Regions from separate parts of the Azonexus hydrophilus genome, predicted to be linked through region 2. Evidence: riboswitches for the same ligand, from Rfam matches in the RefSeq annotation. Region 2 holds a riboswitch; the other holds the start of a gene.

Region 1 (7,429 bases), 1.7 Mb from region 2:
GAGCAGCCAGCCCAGCAGACCCAGCACCGACAAGCCATCGCGAATGACGATGACCACCACCGAGGTCGCCGCCGACGCAACTCCGTTCACGTCATAGGCGATCCTGGTCAGGGGTACGTTCGAGGAATTGGCCTGGAAGTAGCCGATCGGCAAACGTACCATCTTGGCATACATGGCTTCGCGGACATCGGTCACCACCCGGTTGGAAACCCAGGAAAAGCCGTAACTGGAGAAGAAGTTGAAGATCCCGCGCAGGAAAAACACCCCGACAATGCCCAGCGCGATCGCCAGCGGCGACCAACCGTCCTCGCCGGTTTTGAAACCATTGTCGAACATTGGCTTGAGCAAAGCCGGGAACAAGGGATCGGTCGCAGCCAGCACCATGGTCGCCAGCAGCGACAGGACGATGGCCAGCCAGTAAGGGCGGACATACCCGAGAAGACGGAGGTAAAGCTGGCGGCTGTTCGTTGTTTTGTTCATGTATCGCGACCGGGAACGACCCGCGATTATACAACCCGGTCAGGCGAGACCTGCAGGCCGTTGCCGACAATAAGCCGACGATAAAGCGCGATCAGTCGGTCGGCCATGGCTGGCAGGCCAAGCTCGGCAACAGCGGCGCGGGCCAGCAGGCGACTGGCCGGCAATTCAGCCAGCGCGCACAGCCTGAGCAGGCCATCGGACAAGGCGTCGACATCCAGCGCATCGACAAGATAGCCATTCTTGCCAGGGATGACCCAGTCGCGCGCACCACAACTGGTCGAGGTCAGCACCGGCAATCCGCAGGCCATCGCCTCCAGTACCGCATTCGGCCCGGGATCGTACAGCGTCGGCAGGACGAATCCGTCGGCCGCACCGTACCACGGCCGGACATCCGGCAGGGGCCCGGTGAAATGTACCCGCCGGCCGATCCCCAGGCGTTCCGCCGTCGCGCGCAGCGCATTCAGCTTGCGGTCCGCGCCGACAATCGCCAGATGAAATTCGCCCCCGGCACAACGCGCCATGGCCTGCAACAACTGCGGCACCCCTTTGCGCGCAAAGCCGCTGCCGACATGAAGCAGCAGCGGCACCGACTCCGGAATGCCTGACGCGCGCCGGATTCCGGCACGATGGATCGAGACCTGCTCCGGATTGAATACATCGAGATCGACGCCGTTTTCGATCAGTACCAGGCGCTCCCGGTCGACACCGTAGAAGCGGTGGATTTCATCGGCGACCATGCGGGAATTGCAGATCACGGCCCGCAAGGCCGGATGGGCAAACATATTCGCCTCGGCGTCCAGGACATAGCGATGGTAAGGCGAGAGTCTCTGACTCCAACGACCGACGGCACCAAGCACCCGGGCACGCTGCGCCAGCCACGCGGCATGAACACCGTCGCCGGCACGAAAAATCGAACACCCCGGGATACGCTCATGCGACTGGACCAGGTCAAACTGACCCGCCGCCATGAGTTTTGCTGCAGCCAGGGCAAAACCCCGGTCGCGCGCCAGACGGCCGCCGAACACTCCACCCGACGGCGGATCGCAATTGATCCGCTGAAAACCGTTAGCGGCGGCCTGCGTCCATTGCCGGGCGATCAGGAAAACATCGATCCCTTCCGCCGCCAGCGCCGCCAGCGCCCGTTCGACAAAGCGCTCAGCCCCGCCGTAGGGGTTGTAGCGCTGACGGACAATCGCAATTTTCATTTATCGAGAACTTCATCCAGGGCCGCCATCACCTGCTCGACCGGAAGGCTCTCCAGGCAGTCGCTGACCTTGCCGCCACCGCAACCATCGTTGCCGCAGGGCCGACACGGATGATGCATGCTGCTGACCACGCGCGCCTGCGCCGACCAGGGCCCCCATTGTTTCTCACCGGAAGGCCCGAACAAGGCGACGGTCGGCGTGCCCATGGCCGCGGCAATATGCATGGGAGCCGAATCAACCCCGATGAAGGCATCCGCCATCCGGGTCAACGCCGCCAATTCCTTAAGCGACAACTTGCCGCCCAGGGTCGCCACGGGATGCCCCAGTTGCGACTGGATGGCCGCCAGCATCGCCAGTTCGTCCTGGCTGGGCGCAGCCGTCAGCAGCACGCAGTGCCCGGCCTGCTCGAGGCGCGAAATCAGCTCGGCCATGCGCGACACCGGCCAGCACTTGAAGAACCAGCGGGAGGCCGGGTGGATGTGAATGAACCGGCCTTGCACGCCAACTTCCGCCAGATGTTGCCGTACCGAAGACTCTGCGGCCTCTCCCGGCACCAGGACCAGACGCCGCTGCGCCGGCGCCGGCCACACTCCGATACGGCGCAAGGCATCCAGATTCCGCTCGACGGTATGACGGGGCAGACCACCCGAAACCTTGTAAAGATGCGAAAAACTCCGCCGCCAGAGCGCTCCCGCATCGCTCCGGGTGCACCCCACCGCCCAACGCGGCCGCAGGATTCTCGACAACCAGGCACCCCGCCAATGCTCGGTCAGGTGCAGGATCAGGTCATAGGAGCGGGCACGCAAGCCAGCCAGCAAATCCAGTTCCGATTTCAACTGGTGCATGGCCCCCTTCTGCTTCGCCTTCCTGTCGACCTCGAACACGCGGGAAATCGCCGGGTGCAAGCTCAGCATTTCCGCCGTGTCGGCATAGACCAGCGCATCGATCTCGACCTGCGGCGCCGCCAGCTTGAGCGCGGAAAACACCGGCGAAGACAACAACACATCGCCGTGATGGCGCAGCTTGATGACCAGTACACGCTTCACCTCCCGCAAGGGGATAGCATCGCGCAGGGGATTAAATTCATTCATGGCCGGCATTCTACTGGTTCCATTCGATGACCGTACATGAAGCGTAGGGAAGGTCCCGGGTCAGCCAAGATGCAAGCTCACCGCCATCCTGCGCCGCCAGCAGCAAGCGTATCACCCCCGCATGGGTGACCAGCACGGCTGCCGGCAGCGTCAATGTCGAAAGAAATTCCAGCACGCGTGCCCGCACCATCAGCGGCGACTCTCCACCAGGCGGAGCATAGTTCTCTACATCGGCGGCCCAGGCATCGAGTTCGGCACGCGATACCTCATCCCATGGCACGCCCTCCCAGCGACCGAAGTCCATCTCCTGCAAGCGTGCATCGAATAACGGCGCCGGATGCAAGGCTTCAGCCAAGGCCCGGCAACGCTGCAAGGGGCTGCTCCACACCGGCAGCCCGGCAGGCAATTCGCTACGCAGACGGGCAGCGGCAACATCGACCTGCCTGGCCGGAATATCAAGCCGACCGTAGCAAATGCCCGGCGCAATCTCGGGCTCGGGATGGCGCACCAGGTACAGCGTCAGCGCGGCCATTGCGCGAGCAGCCCGAGGTAGAAGGCGATTTCGGCAAGCTGCTGGGTGGCACCCAGGCAGTCGCCGGTATAACCGCCCAGCCAGCGGCGGAACTTGGCCGCCAGCCAGGCCGTCGCCAGCAACGCGAACAGCAGCCCGACCACTGCCTGTTGCCAGGGCAGCCAGAGTAGCGGCGCCAGCGCGAATGCCAGGGCGAACAGCAATGCCCCCGGCGCCAGCCGCTGGGCCAGCGGCCTGGCTTTGGACTGCGCGTCGTCGCGCGCGTAGTCCATGCTCGCCAGCAGCAGCGTCGCACAGCCGCGCGACCCGGCATGACCGGCGAGCAGCGCCGCCGGCACCAGTGCCGGATCGAGCGCCGCGAGCAGCACGAACTTGCCGGTCAGCCCCAGCCACAGCGCAACCACGCCGTAACTGCCGACCCGCGAATCCTTCATGATCGCCAGGATGCGCGACTTGTCCCAGCCGCCGCCAAGACCGTCGGCGGTGTCGGACAGGCCGTCCTCGTGGAAGGCGCCGGTGGCGTACAGCGTTGCCGCCATCGCCAGCAGCACGGCGACCGGCTGCGGCCAGAACTGCAGCGCGGCCAGGTAGACCAGCGCGGCAATGCCGCCGACAACCAGGCCGACCGCCGGAAACCAGCGCGCCGAGTGGTTCAGCGCTTCAGCCGAATGGCCGACCCAGACAGGCACCGGCAGCCGCGTGAAGAAACGGACGGCGCCGAGGAAGTAGTCGAGCTCGCGGCGCAACATGGCTAGCCGGCGACGCCGGCCGACTCGAAGCTGGCCATCTCGTTGAGGAAGGCGACTGCCGCCTGGGCCAGCGGGAAAGCCAGCGCGGCGCCGGTCCCCTCACCCAGGCGCAGGCCCAGGTCGAGCAGCGGTTCGGCGCGCAGCGCCTGCAACTGCGCACGGTGGCCGGGCTCGGCCGAACGGTGGCAGAAGACGCAGTAGTCAAGCAAGGCCGGTTCCAGGCGCGCGGCGACCAACGCCGCAGAACCGACGATGAAGCCGTCGATGAGCAGCACCATCTTCGCTTCCGCCGCCGCCAGCATAGCGCCGACCATGGTCGCGATCTCGAACCCGCCGAACTCCGCGAGCACGGCAAAGGCGTCGTCGCCGCCGCCAGCGACGCGATAACGGGTCAGCGCCTGCTCCAGCAGCGCCTGCTTGCGCGCCAGCCCGGCGTCGTCGAGACCGGTGCCGCGCCCGACGCAATCAGCCAGCGGCACGCCGGTCAGGCAGTGGGTGATCAAGGACGCCGAGGCGGTGTTGCCGATGCCCATTTCGCCGAAACCGACCACCTTGCAGCCGGCTGCCGCCAGGCCGAAGACCACGCCGGCGCCCTGCTCGATGGCCTGCGCGCACTGCGCCGCCGTCATCGCCGGGGATTCCAGGTAATTGGCCGTGCCCGGCGCCACCTTGAGATCGATCAGGCCTTCACGCGGACCGCCGAAATCATGGGCGACCCCGGCATCGACCACCGACAGGCCGAGACCGTTCTGCCGGCAGAAAACATTGATTGCCGCGCCGCCGGCGAGGAAGTTCTCGACCATCTGCCAGGTCACGTCCTGCGGATAGGCCGAGACGCCGGCCTTGGCCGCGCCGTGATCGCCGGCGAAGACCAGCATCTGCGGCCGGTCGAGCGACGGCGTCAGCGTCTGCTGGATCAGGCCGATGCGCACCGCCAGCGCCTCCAGCTGGCCGAGCGAGCCGGGCGGCTTGGTCTTGCGGTCGACCTTGTGCTTGAGCGAATTTTCCATGCCCCGGTCCGGGGCGGTGATTGCGAACGAATGCATCCGATTCTCCAAAAGCGAAAGGGCCTCGCGACGACGTTTGGCCAACGCAGTCGCGAAGCCCTTGTCCACAGGCTTCAAAATGAAGATGTCCGACAGGTCTTCTGGCTTCCGGATCGTCCGATCCGCTGCGCCTTCCCGGCAGGTCTGTTTCCCTGCGTAGTGGCATCGTGCAGCGGCCGTCCCCGGTTACAGCGGCGGGCCCGCCCCGGAATAGAGTTGTCTCGCACCGGGTTCCGTTTTGTCGAACGCGCTGATTATACAATGGTGGCCATGAATGAACTGATCCTCGGCGGCGCCCGTTCGGGCAAGAGCCGCCATGCCGAGCAACGCGCTCTCGAATCCGGCCTCCGGGTCGTCTATGTCGCCACCGCCGAATCGCGCGACGGCGAGATGGCGCGCCGCATCGCCCACCACCGTGAACGCCGCCCGGCCGACTGGGGCTGCGTCGAGGAGCCGTTGCACCTGTCCGCCCGCCTGCGCGAACTGGCGGCGCCCGACACCTGCCTCCTGGTCGACTGCCTGACGCTGTGGCTCTCCAATCTGCTTTTCGCCGGCCGCGCTGCCGCCCAGGCCGAAGCCGGCGAGGCCGTCGACTGCCCGTTGTTCGCCGGTGAAACGGCGGCGCTGATCGAGACGCTGCCGCAACTACCCGGCCGCATCATCCTGGTCTCCAACGAGGTCGGCTGGGGCATCGTGCCGATGCACCCGGTTTCGCGGCTGTTCGCCGATGAACAGGGGCGGCTCAACCAGCGCGTCGCGGCAGTCTGCGATCAGGTGACGCTGGTCGCCGCCGGCCTGCCGCTGACGCTCAAGGCAGCGCCAGCCAGGGCCTGAGCTTTTCCCAGGCGAGCGCCGCCTCGACCGAATCGGCCAGGCGGTCGAGATCGGCTTCGCGGCGGGCGGCAAAGTCGACGTGATCGACCTCGCCGGCACCGGCCCAGCGCAACAATGCAGCCAAGGCCTCGGGATGGTCGAAAACGCCGTGGCAGTAAGTACCGAGAACTTGATCGTCGGCCGAGATAGCACCATCGGCACGGCCGTCGGCCAGCTGTACGGCAGCCCACGTCAAGCCATCGCCCTGGGTGACGCCGAGGTGGATTTCGTAGCCGGTCATCACCGGCCGGCCTTCGAGATGCAAGTGGCCGCTCACATTGCGCAGCTGCTTCTCCGTTTCCAGCGTCGTGTCCACCGCCAGGAAGCCAAGGCCGGGCGTCGTTCCCGGCTTGCCTTCGAGACCGAGCGGATCGGCGATGCTGCGGCCGAGCATCTGGTAGCCACCGCACAGGCCGATCACCTTGCCGCCGTAGCGCAGGTGGCGGGCGATGGCGCGGTCGTGGCCATGGACGCGCAGCCAGTCGAGGTCGGCGCGCACCGCCTTGGAACCGGGCAGGACGATCAGATCGGCCGGCGGCAAAGCTTCGCCCGGCGCGATCCAGCGGAAATCGACCTGCGGGTGCAGGCGCAGTGGATCGAGGTCGTTATGGTTGGAAGTACGCGGGTAGGCCGGCGCGACGACGCGGATTTTTGCTGTTTTCTTGCCGTCGACCGTGGATGTCGCGATTGCGTCCTCGGCGTCGAGCATCAAGCCGTGCAGGTAGGGCAGCACGCCGAGCACCGGCTTGCCGGTGCGCTGCTCCAGCCAGGCCAGACCGGGTTCGAGCAACGCGATGTCACCACGGAAACGGTTGATGACGAAGCCGACGACGCGCGCCTGCTCGGACGCCGACAGCAGCTCCAGCGTGCCGACCAGATGGGCGAAGACGCCGCCGCGGTCGATGTCGGCGACGATGATCACCGGGCAATCGACCGCTTCGGCGAAGCCCATGTTGGCGATGTCGCGGTCACGCAGGTTGATCTCGGCCGGCGAACCGGCGCCCTCGACCAGCACGCAATCGTATTGCGCGGTCAGCCGGCCCCAGGATTCGAGCACCGCGCCCATCGCCCGCGGCTTGTAGTCGTGGTAGGCCTTGGCGTCGAGGTCGGTGGCGACCTTGCCGTGGATGATCACCTGCGCCTTGCGGTCGGTGGTCGGCTTCAACAGCACCGGGTTGAAATCGGTATGCGCTTCGAGACCGCAGGCCAGCGCCTGCAACGCCTGCGCCCGGCCGATCTCGCCACCGTCGACGGTAACCGCCGAATTGAGCGCCATGTTCTGCGGTTTGAACGGCGCCACGCGTACCCCACGCCGCTTCAGAATCCGGCACAGCGCCGCGACCAGCGTCGATTTGCCGGCGTCGGACGTCGTTCCCTGGACCATCAGCGCGTTGCCTATCATGCGTGCAAACCCGTGAAAAAAGGCCGTAATTATGGCACCATCGCTGCCTTC
Region 2 (7,429 bases):
TCTGGCGTCGGGCGGCGGCTTCGATCAGCCACACCGGGTCGATCTCGAAGGCGGTGGCGTAGCGGGCTTTCAGTTCGTCGGGCACGCGGTCGATGCGGGCGAGCGAGCCGTCGAAATACTTGAGGTCGGCGACCATGACTTCGTCCCACAGGCCGAGCGTCTTGAGGTCGCGGACCAGGGCTTCGTTGACCACGGTGAATTCGCCGGACAGGTTGGATTTGACGTAGAGGTTCTGGTAGGCCGGCTCGATGCTGGCGGAGACGCCGACGATGTTGGAGATGGTCGCGGTCGGCGCGATGGCAACGCAGTTGGAGTTGCGCATGCCGTGGCGAGCGATGCGTTCTTTCAGCGCGTCCCAGTCGAGGCGGCTGTCGCGGTTGAGTTCGACCGCCTCGCCGCGCCCGGCTTCGAGCAGCACGATGCTTTCGTGCGGCAGGATGCCACGATCCCACAGACTGCCGGTGAAGCTGGAGTAACGGCCACGCTCCTGCGCCAGTTCGGTCGATGCCCAGTAAGCCTGATAGCAGACGGCTTCCATGCTGCGGTCGGCGAATTCGACGGCTTGCGGCGAGGCGTAGGCAATGCCCAACTGGTACAGGCAATCGGCAAAACCCATGATGCCCATGCCGACCGGGCGGTGGCGCAGGTTGGCGTTGCGCGCCTTGGGCGTCGCGTAGAAGTTGATATCGACGACGTTGTCGAGCATGCGCATGGCGGTGCTCACGGTGCGGGCGAGCTTTTCCCGGTCGAGCTGGCCGTCCTTCAGGTGCGCCAGCAGATTGACCGAGCCGAGGTTGCACACCGCCGTTTCCGAATCCGAGGTGTTCAGCGTGATCTCGGTACAGAGGTTGCTCGAATGCACGACGCCGACGTGCTGCTGCGGCGAGCGCAGGTTGCAGGCGTCCTTGAAGGTGATCCACGGGTGCCCGGTCTCGAACAGCATGGTCAGCATCTTGCGCCACAACTGCACGGCGGGAATCTTCTTGTGCAGCTTCAACTGGCCGGCGGCAGCCCTGGCTTCGTAGGCTTCATACGCCTCGACGAAGGCGCGCCCGGATTTTTCGTGCAGGTCGGGCGTATCGACCGGCGAGAACAGCGTCCACTCGCCACCGGCAATTACGCGCTGCATGAACAGGTCGGGAATCCAGTTGGCGGTGTTCATGTCGTGCGTGCGGCGGCGCTCGTCGCCGGTGTTCTTGCGCAGTTCGAGGAATTCCTCGATGTCCAGGTGCCAGGTTTCCAGGTAAGCGCAGACGGCGCCCTTGCGCTTGCCGCCCTGGTTCACGGCGACCGCCGTGTCGTTGACCACCTTCAAAAACGGAATGACGCCCTGGCTCTGGCCGTTGGTGCCCTTGATCCGGCTGCCCAGCGCGCGCACCGGTGTCCAGTCGTTGCCCAGCCCGCCGGCGTACTTCTGCAGCAGGGCGTTTTCCTTGATCGACTGGTAGATGCCGTCGAGGTCGTCGGCCACCGTGGTCAGGTAGCAGGACGACAGTTGCGAATGCAGGGTGCCGCTGTTGAACAGCGTAGGCGTCGAGCACATGAAGTCGAAGCTGGAAATCAGGTCGTAGAACTCGATGGCGCGCGCTTCGCGGTCGATTTCGTTCAAGGCCAGGCCCATCGCCACGCGCATGAAGAAAAGCTGCGGCGTTTCGATGCGACGGCCGTCGATGTGCAGGAAATAGCGGTCGTACAACGTCTGCAGGCCGAGGTAGCCGAACAACTGGTTGCGCTCGGGCTTGAGCGCGGCGGCCAGGCGGTCGAGGTCGTAATCCTTGAGGCGCGGGTCGAGCAGTTCGGCAATCACGCCGCGTTCGACGAAGACCGGGAAGTAAGTTGCTTCGACGGCCTCATCCTGCGCCGCTTCCGGCCCGGCCGCTTCCTCGACCAGGCTGGCCAGCAGCAGGCGGGCGGTGGCGTAGTCGTAACCGGGTTCGCGCTCGATCAGCGTACGCGCGGCGAGCACCAGCGCCTGCTTGACGTCGGCCAGCGCAACACCGTCGTACAGGTTCTTCAGCGCGTGATCGAGGATGGTCCGCGGCGAAACGCCCTCCCCCAGCCCGGCACACGCCGTTTCGCAGGTTTTCAGCAAACCTGCGACATCGAGCGGCCGGCGCTCGCCATCGACCGTCACATGCAGCTCGGGCACGCCCTGGACTTCGGCCAGCGCGGCCCGCTCGGCGGCGCGCCGCTCGCGGTAGAGCACATAGGCGCGGGCGACGTCGTGCTCGCCGGAGCGCATCAGCGCCAGTTCGACCTGGTCCTGGATATCCTCGATATGCACCCGGCCACCGTCCGGCAGGCGGCGGGTCAGCGAACGCACGACCGTTTCGGTCAGCCGCGCAACCAGTTCGCGCACCCGCGACGAGGTCGCGCTCTGGCTCCCCTCGACGGCCAGGAAAGCCTTGGTCAGGGCAACGGAAATCTTCTCGGGATGGAATTCGACGACCGCGCCATGACGGCGGATCACCTGCAGCGCGGCGGCACTGTGGGCGGACAAGTCGGAAATGTGCGCGAGGACGTTCGAGGACACGGCAATGCTCCGGTTCGGGGGGCGGAACATGGCTGGCGCGTGACGCGGCCGCGCAACGCTGTGCCGACGGACGGCGACAACGGACAAGCACGGACGACAAGAGACGAAACGCTCACGCAAAACCTCTCACCAGGGACACCCCGCCCCAAAGGAAAATGAAAAGGACACGTTGCGGCAGGTCTCCTGGCTCCCGGCTCAACGCGTTTCACCCGCCTTCCCGGACGCATCCAGTGGCATGGGGTGGCGAAACGCTCGCCGGTTACAGTTGCGGGGGCAGCCCCGGGATTCGGATCGTCAGATCCGGCACCGGATTCCCGTTTTAATCCCCTTGCGGGGAACCATCAACGCGACGGAGTTTATGCCTTTCGCTTGCCGCCAGTCAACAAAAATCACTACATGCAGTAGATGAGAAGCGGCAAGCGACTAAATATAGACAAAAGCAAGACATGGCAGTGTCGTTTCGATCCGCTATAATTATGAGCGTTTCAGGTGCCGTCGGCGGTTTTCCGCCACGGTGAAACGGGAAAGCGGTGCGTCCTCGGACAAAGCCGCTGCTGCCCCCGCAACGGTAAGCGAGTGCGGGCGCGTCACAAGGCCACTGGGTTCTGCCCGGGAAGGCGACGCGTCAAGACTTGCCAGCCCGGAGACCGGCCTGCGACGACCAGCGAAGTGCCGCGGGGAAGCGGCCACGGCCGCCCGTCAGCCCATTCCCCACGCGCTTCACCTCAACCAAGCACACCGGCATGCGGGGACGCTGCCGGCAGGGGAAAACCAATGCACATCCGCCTCAAACCCGTGGCAGCCACGCTGCTCGCCTTGTTCGCCGGCAATCTTGCCGCCCAGACGCTCGACACCATCGTCGTCACCGCTACCCGCTTCGAATCAAGCCAACAGGAAAATCCGATCGCCGCCCAGGTGATCACCGCAGACGAAATCCGAAACAGTGCGGCAACCACCGTCGGTGAAGTTCTGAACAAACTCGGCGGTGTACATAGCCGCATCAACTTCGTCGGCACGCCGGATTCGCCGCTCGACCTGCGCGGCTTCGGCATGACCGGCGACCAGAACACGCTGGTCCTGGTCGACGGCCAGCGCATTTCGGAGAACGAACTGGTCAGCGCCCGCCTGTCGGCGATCCCGCTCGACAGCATCGAACGCATCGAGATCCTCCGCGGGTCCGGTTCCGTGCTTTACGGCAGCGGCGCGAGCAGCGGCACGATCAACATCATCACCCGCTCGGCGCTCGGCGCGCCGCTCTCCGGTAACGTCTCGGCCCGCGTCGGCAGCCATGACCTGAGCGATCTGCGCGGCGGTTTCCGCGCCGGCGGCGAACGCTGGGGTCTGCGCCTCAACGCGCAGCGCCTGCGTACCGACAACTACCGCGACAACAACCGCAGCGAACTCGACACCGCTAGCGGCGAACTGCGCTTCGGCGACCGCGACGGCTTCGTCGCCCTCGCCTTCAGCGCCGACGACCAGAACTCACGCCTGCCGGGCGCCCGCAGCGAAGCGCAACTGCGCAGCGACCGCCGCGGCGCGGCGACCCCGGACGATTATTTCGACAGCCGCAGCCAGCGTTTCTCGCTGCGCGGCGAACGGCGCCTCGGCGAACTGACGCTGGCGCTCGACATCGCCCGCCGCGACAAGCGTGCCGACATGTTCAACAACACCGCCTGGGGCAGCACACTGGCCAAGACCGACGTCGGCGTCACCACGGTCTCGCCGCGCGTGCTCTGGCAGACCCGTTTCGACCAGGTGCTCTACAACCTGACCGTCGGCGCCGACTGGAGCCACTGGACCTACGACAACGACACCGCCGCCACCGGTTTCATGAGCGCCCTCGACGAATCGGGCAAGCAGAAGAACCAAGCCTTCTACCTGCGTAACGACCTGCACCTGGCCGCCAGTGGCACCCGGATCAGCCTCGGCGGACGCCGGGAGAGCGTCCGCCAGACGCAGCACGAGCGCCTGGTGCCGCGTGACGCCAGCGAGCGGCACAGCCTGTCGGCCTACGAACTCGCAGTGCAGCAGGAACTCGGCGCCGGCTTCTCGGCTTACGGCCGGATCGGGCGCAGCTTCCGCATCGCCAACATCGACGAGAACCGCTGCTGGACGGCACCTTGTCCGACGCTGTTAAAGCCTCAACGCTCGCTCGACCGCGAGATCGGCGCCCGCTGGCAGGGGGCTGGCGCCAGCTTCGGCGCCAGTCTGTTCGAGATGGATATCAGCAACGAAATCCACTATTTCGCACCGACCTTCTCGAACATCAACCTCGATGCCACCCGCCACCGCGGCATTGAGCTCGAAGGCCGCCTGCAGGTCACCGCCGGCGTTGATCTCGCCGCCCGCTACACCCATACCCAGGCGCGCTTCCGCGACGGCAGCTACGGCGGGAACAATGTCACCGGCAACGACGTGCCGCTGGTGCCCAAGCACCGAGCCTCGCTCAATCTCGGCTGGCAGATACTGGAAAGCACCCGTCTCGGCGTGAACCTGAGCTACACAGGCAAGCAGCGCTACGACAACGACCAGCCCAACCGCTTCCACAAGATGCCGGCCTACACCGTGACCGATATCAAGCTGGCGCACGACATCGGCGACTGGCGGCTGGCGCTCGGCGTGAACAACCTGTTCGACCGAAAGTTCTACTCCTACGGCATCGTCAACGGCACCTTCACCTCGTTCAACGCCTACCCGGAAGACCGCCGCAACGCCTACCTCAGCGCCGAATACCGGTTCTGATCGGCAATCGACCAAAACAGAATACGCCCCGCAGCCAGCCGGGGCGTTTTTTCGACGCCAAACTCAAGCTGCCAGCTTTCCCTCATGGCGCAGCGCCGCCACTGGGGGCATCCCTTTACGAACGAAGCCAAATGGCGCGCCCAGCGGCAACAGCGTACGGCCGAAATAAGCGTTGAGGAAAATCGCCCCGGCGGCGTAGAAGCCGAGCAGCGAAATCAACAGTTCCGACCAGCCGGCCAAGGCAATGAACAAAGCCGGCGCCACCCCGAGGATGGACAGCGCCAGTGACGGCAACAGCACGTTGATCAGGAACAGGATGGCGGCAAAGACCTTGTTCGTCTCGCAGGCGGCAACCAGAATGAACAACGAAAAAATGAAATAGGCGATACAGGCGTAAGCCAGTTGACGGACGTCGGCACCAACGGCGACGCTGCCGAACCAGCCTTGGGCGATCGCCCAGTGCATCGCCACCGCAGCCCAGAACAGGCCATAGGCACCGAGGACGATGGCGCCGAAAAAGTTGTTTTTGCGGAAGTCGACCGTGGACGCCCAGATCTGTCCGATTGAACCGAGAAACAATGCCCACGGCACCAGATAGGTCGTGCCACTGGTCCAACCCAGCTTCTGCGACGCGGCGACAAAGGTGACGACGGCCAGGCCGAAGACACCGAGAGCGGTCGGATCGGCGAGTTGCGGGCGGGTTTCGGTGATGTGAAGATGCTGGGTCATGTGGATATTTCCTCGAGGGTTTCGGGCAATTCGCCCGGGATGGCGGGAATCGCGGCGAGTACCGCGTTTCGGAAGAAGCCGTGGTGCAAGCGCGCCAACCGGTCGACCTCGGTCAGGTCGCCATTGAGCAATGCGGTGCCCAGTGCCAGACGGCTAGCGGCGGAGAGTTCGCGGTCGATCGATGCGAAGCCGGGACCGACCGCCAGCCTGAGCTGTTGCTCCAGGTTGCGGCTGGCGGCGGCGAATACCGGACTGGACAGGGTCGCCCGCGCTGCCGCGCAGAAACCACGCCATACCGCGCGCGGTGGCGTCGCCGTGGCCAGCGCCTGCCAGGTGTCGAGCAGCTGCCGCAAACGGGCGTGCGGCAGGTCGACCAGGCGCTGCAACACGAAGCCATCGACCAGCGCCAGCACATCGAGCACCTGGACCAGCTCGGCGCGCCCCGGCGCGACCACGCTGCAGCCGCTGAACATGCGCAGGTCGAGCAGGCCGTCGCGGACCAGCACCTTGATCGCTTCGCGCACCGGCGTCCGGCTGACGCCGTAGTGGCGGCTCAGCGCCAGCTCGTCGATGGCGCTGCCGGGCGGCAGGCGGTGGTCGAAGATGCTGTCGCGGATGGCCTCGGCGACGCCCTCGTAGAGCAGACGCGGGCGAATTTCCTCAGCGCTCGCCAGCATCGTCGGCGTCCTCGTCCGAAGTTTCAGCGGCCGGTTCCGCGACCGGCGGCTCGGCATCGGTTTCGCCGAACAGGCTGCTGAAGTAGAGATAGGGATTGACGAACATCGGGGGCTCCTCGCGAAAAATGGCTTGCCAACGCAGCCGATAGTTCGCAATATACGCACCGCAAAAACCCTGACCAGGCCTGAAAAAGCGCAGTTTTGCGAAGATTTTTCAGCGAATTTGCAAACTTTGCGAAGACACCGGAAGCGACAATGAAAAAAGCCTTCATGGGCGTACGCCTGAAACGCCTGCGCGAGGAACGCGGCCTGACCCAGGTCGCGCTGGCGCGGGCGCTCGACCTGTCGGGGAGCTACCTCAACCAGCTCGAACAGAACCAGCGGCCGCTGACCGTACCGGTGCTGCTCAAGCTCAACGCCGTCTTCGGCGTCGATGTCCAGCGCTTCTCCGAGGACGACGAGGCACGCCTGATCGCCGACCTGCGCGAGGTCTTCGACGAATCCGCCGGCGCCGAAAAGGTGACGCTGGCCGAAATCCGCGAGCTGGCGGCGAACATGCCGGCGGTCGCACGCAGCCTGCTTCAGTTGGCCCGCCAGCAGCGCGCCGGCCAGGAGCGCGAGGCAGCACTGGCCGCACGACTGGGGCTGGACCGCAGCGAAACCGGCGGCACCCGGCCGATGCCCTTCGAGGAAGTGCGCGACTTCTTCTACGCTCGTCACAACCACATCGCCGAACTCGACGAACTGG

The links. A riboswitch is a leader RNA that binds a small molecule or an ion and turns the genes downstream of it on or off. The one in region 2 is predicted to bind cobalamin.
Region 1: another riboswitch for cobalamin. It lies ahead of cobT (nicotinate-nucleotide--dimethylbenzimidazole phosphoribosyltransferase); the one in region 2 lies ahead of AADV58_RS09270 (TonB-dependent receptor).

Annotation. Positions count from the first base shown of each region.
Region 1 is NZ_CP151406.1:175,596-183,024, forward strand. Features, by position in the region: gene msbA (lipid A export permease/ATP-binding protein MsbA) at 1-480, opposite strand, end outside; gene AADV58_RS00800 (glycosyltransferase family 4 protein) at 507-1,685, opposite strand; gene rfaQ (putative lipopolysaccharide heptosyltransferase III) at 1,682-2,776, opposite strand; gene cobC (alpha-ribazole phosphatase family protein) at 2,787-3,284, opposite strand; gene AADV58_RS00815 (adenosylcobinamide-GDP ribazoletransferase) at 3,296-4,057, opposite strand; gene cobT (nicotinate-nucleotide--dimethylbenzimidazole phosphoribosyltransferase) at 4,060-5,103, opposite strand; cobalamin riboswitch at 5,178-5,368, opposite strand; gene cobU (bifunctional adenosylcobinamide kinase/adenosylcobinamide-phosphate guanylyltransferase) at 5,374-5,937, shown strand; gene AADV58_RS00830 (cobyric acid synthase) at 5,912-7,378, opposite strand.
Region 2 is NZ_CP151406.1:1,929,344-1,936,772, reverse strand. Features, by position in the region: gene AADV58_RS09275 (ribonucleoside-diphosphate reductase subunit alpha) at 1-2,533, opposite strand, end outside; cobalamin riboswitch at 2,690-2,892, opposite strand; cobalamin riboswitch at 3,004-3,203, shown strand; gene AADV58_RS09270 (TonB-dependent receptor) at 3,308-5,275, shown strand; gene AADV58_RS09265 (acetate uptake transporter) at 5,339-6,004, opposite strand; gene AADV58_RS09260 (GntR family transcriptional regulator) at 6,001-6,681, opposite strand; gene AADV58_RS09255 (hypothetical protein) at 6,665-6,787, opposite strand; gene AADV58_RS09250 (short-chain fatty acyl-CoA regulator family protein) at 6,937-7,429, shown strand, end outside.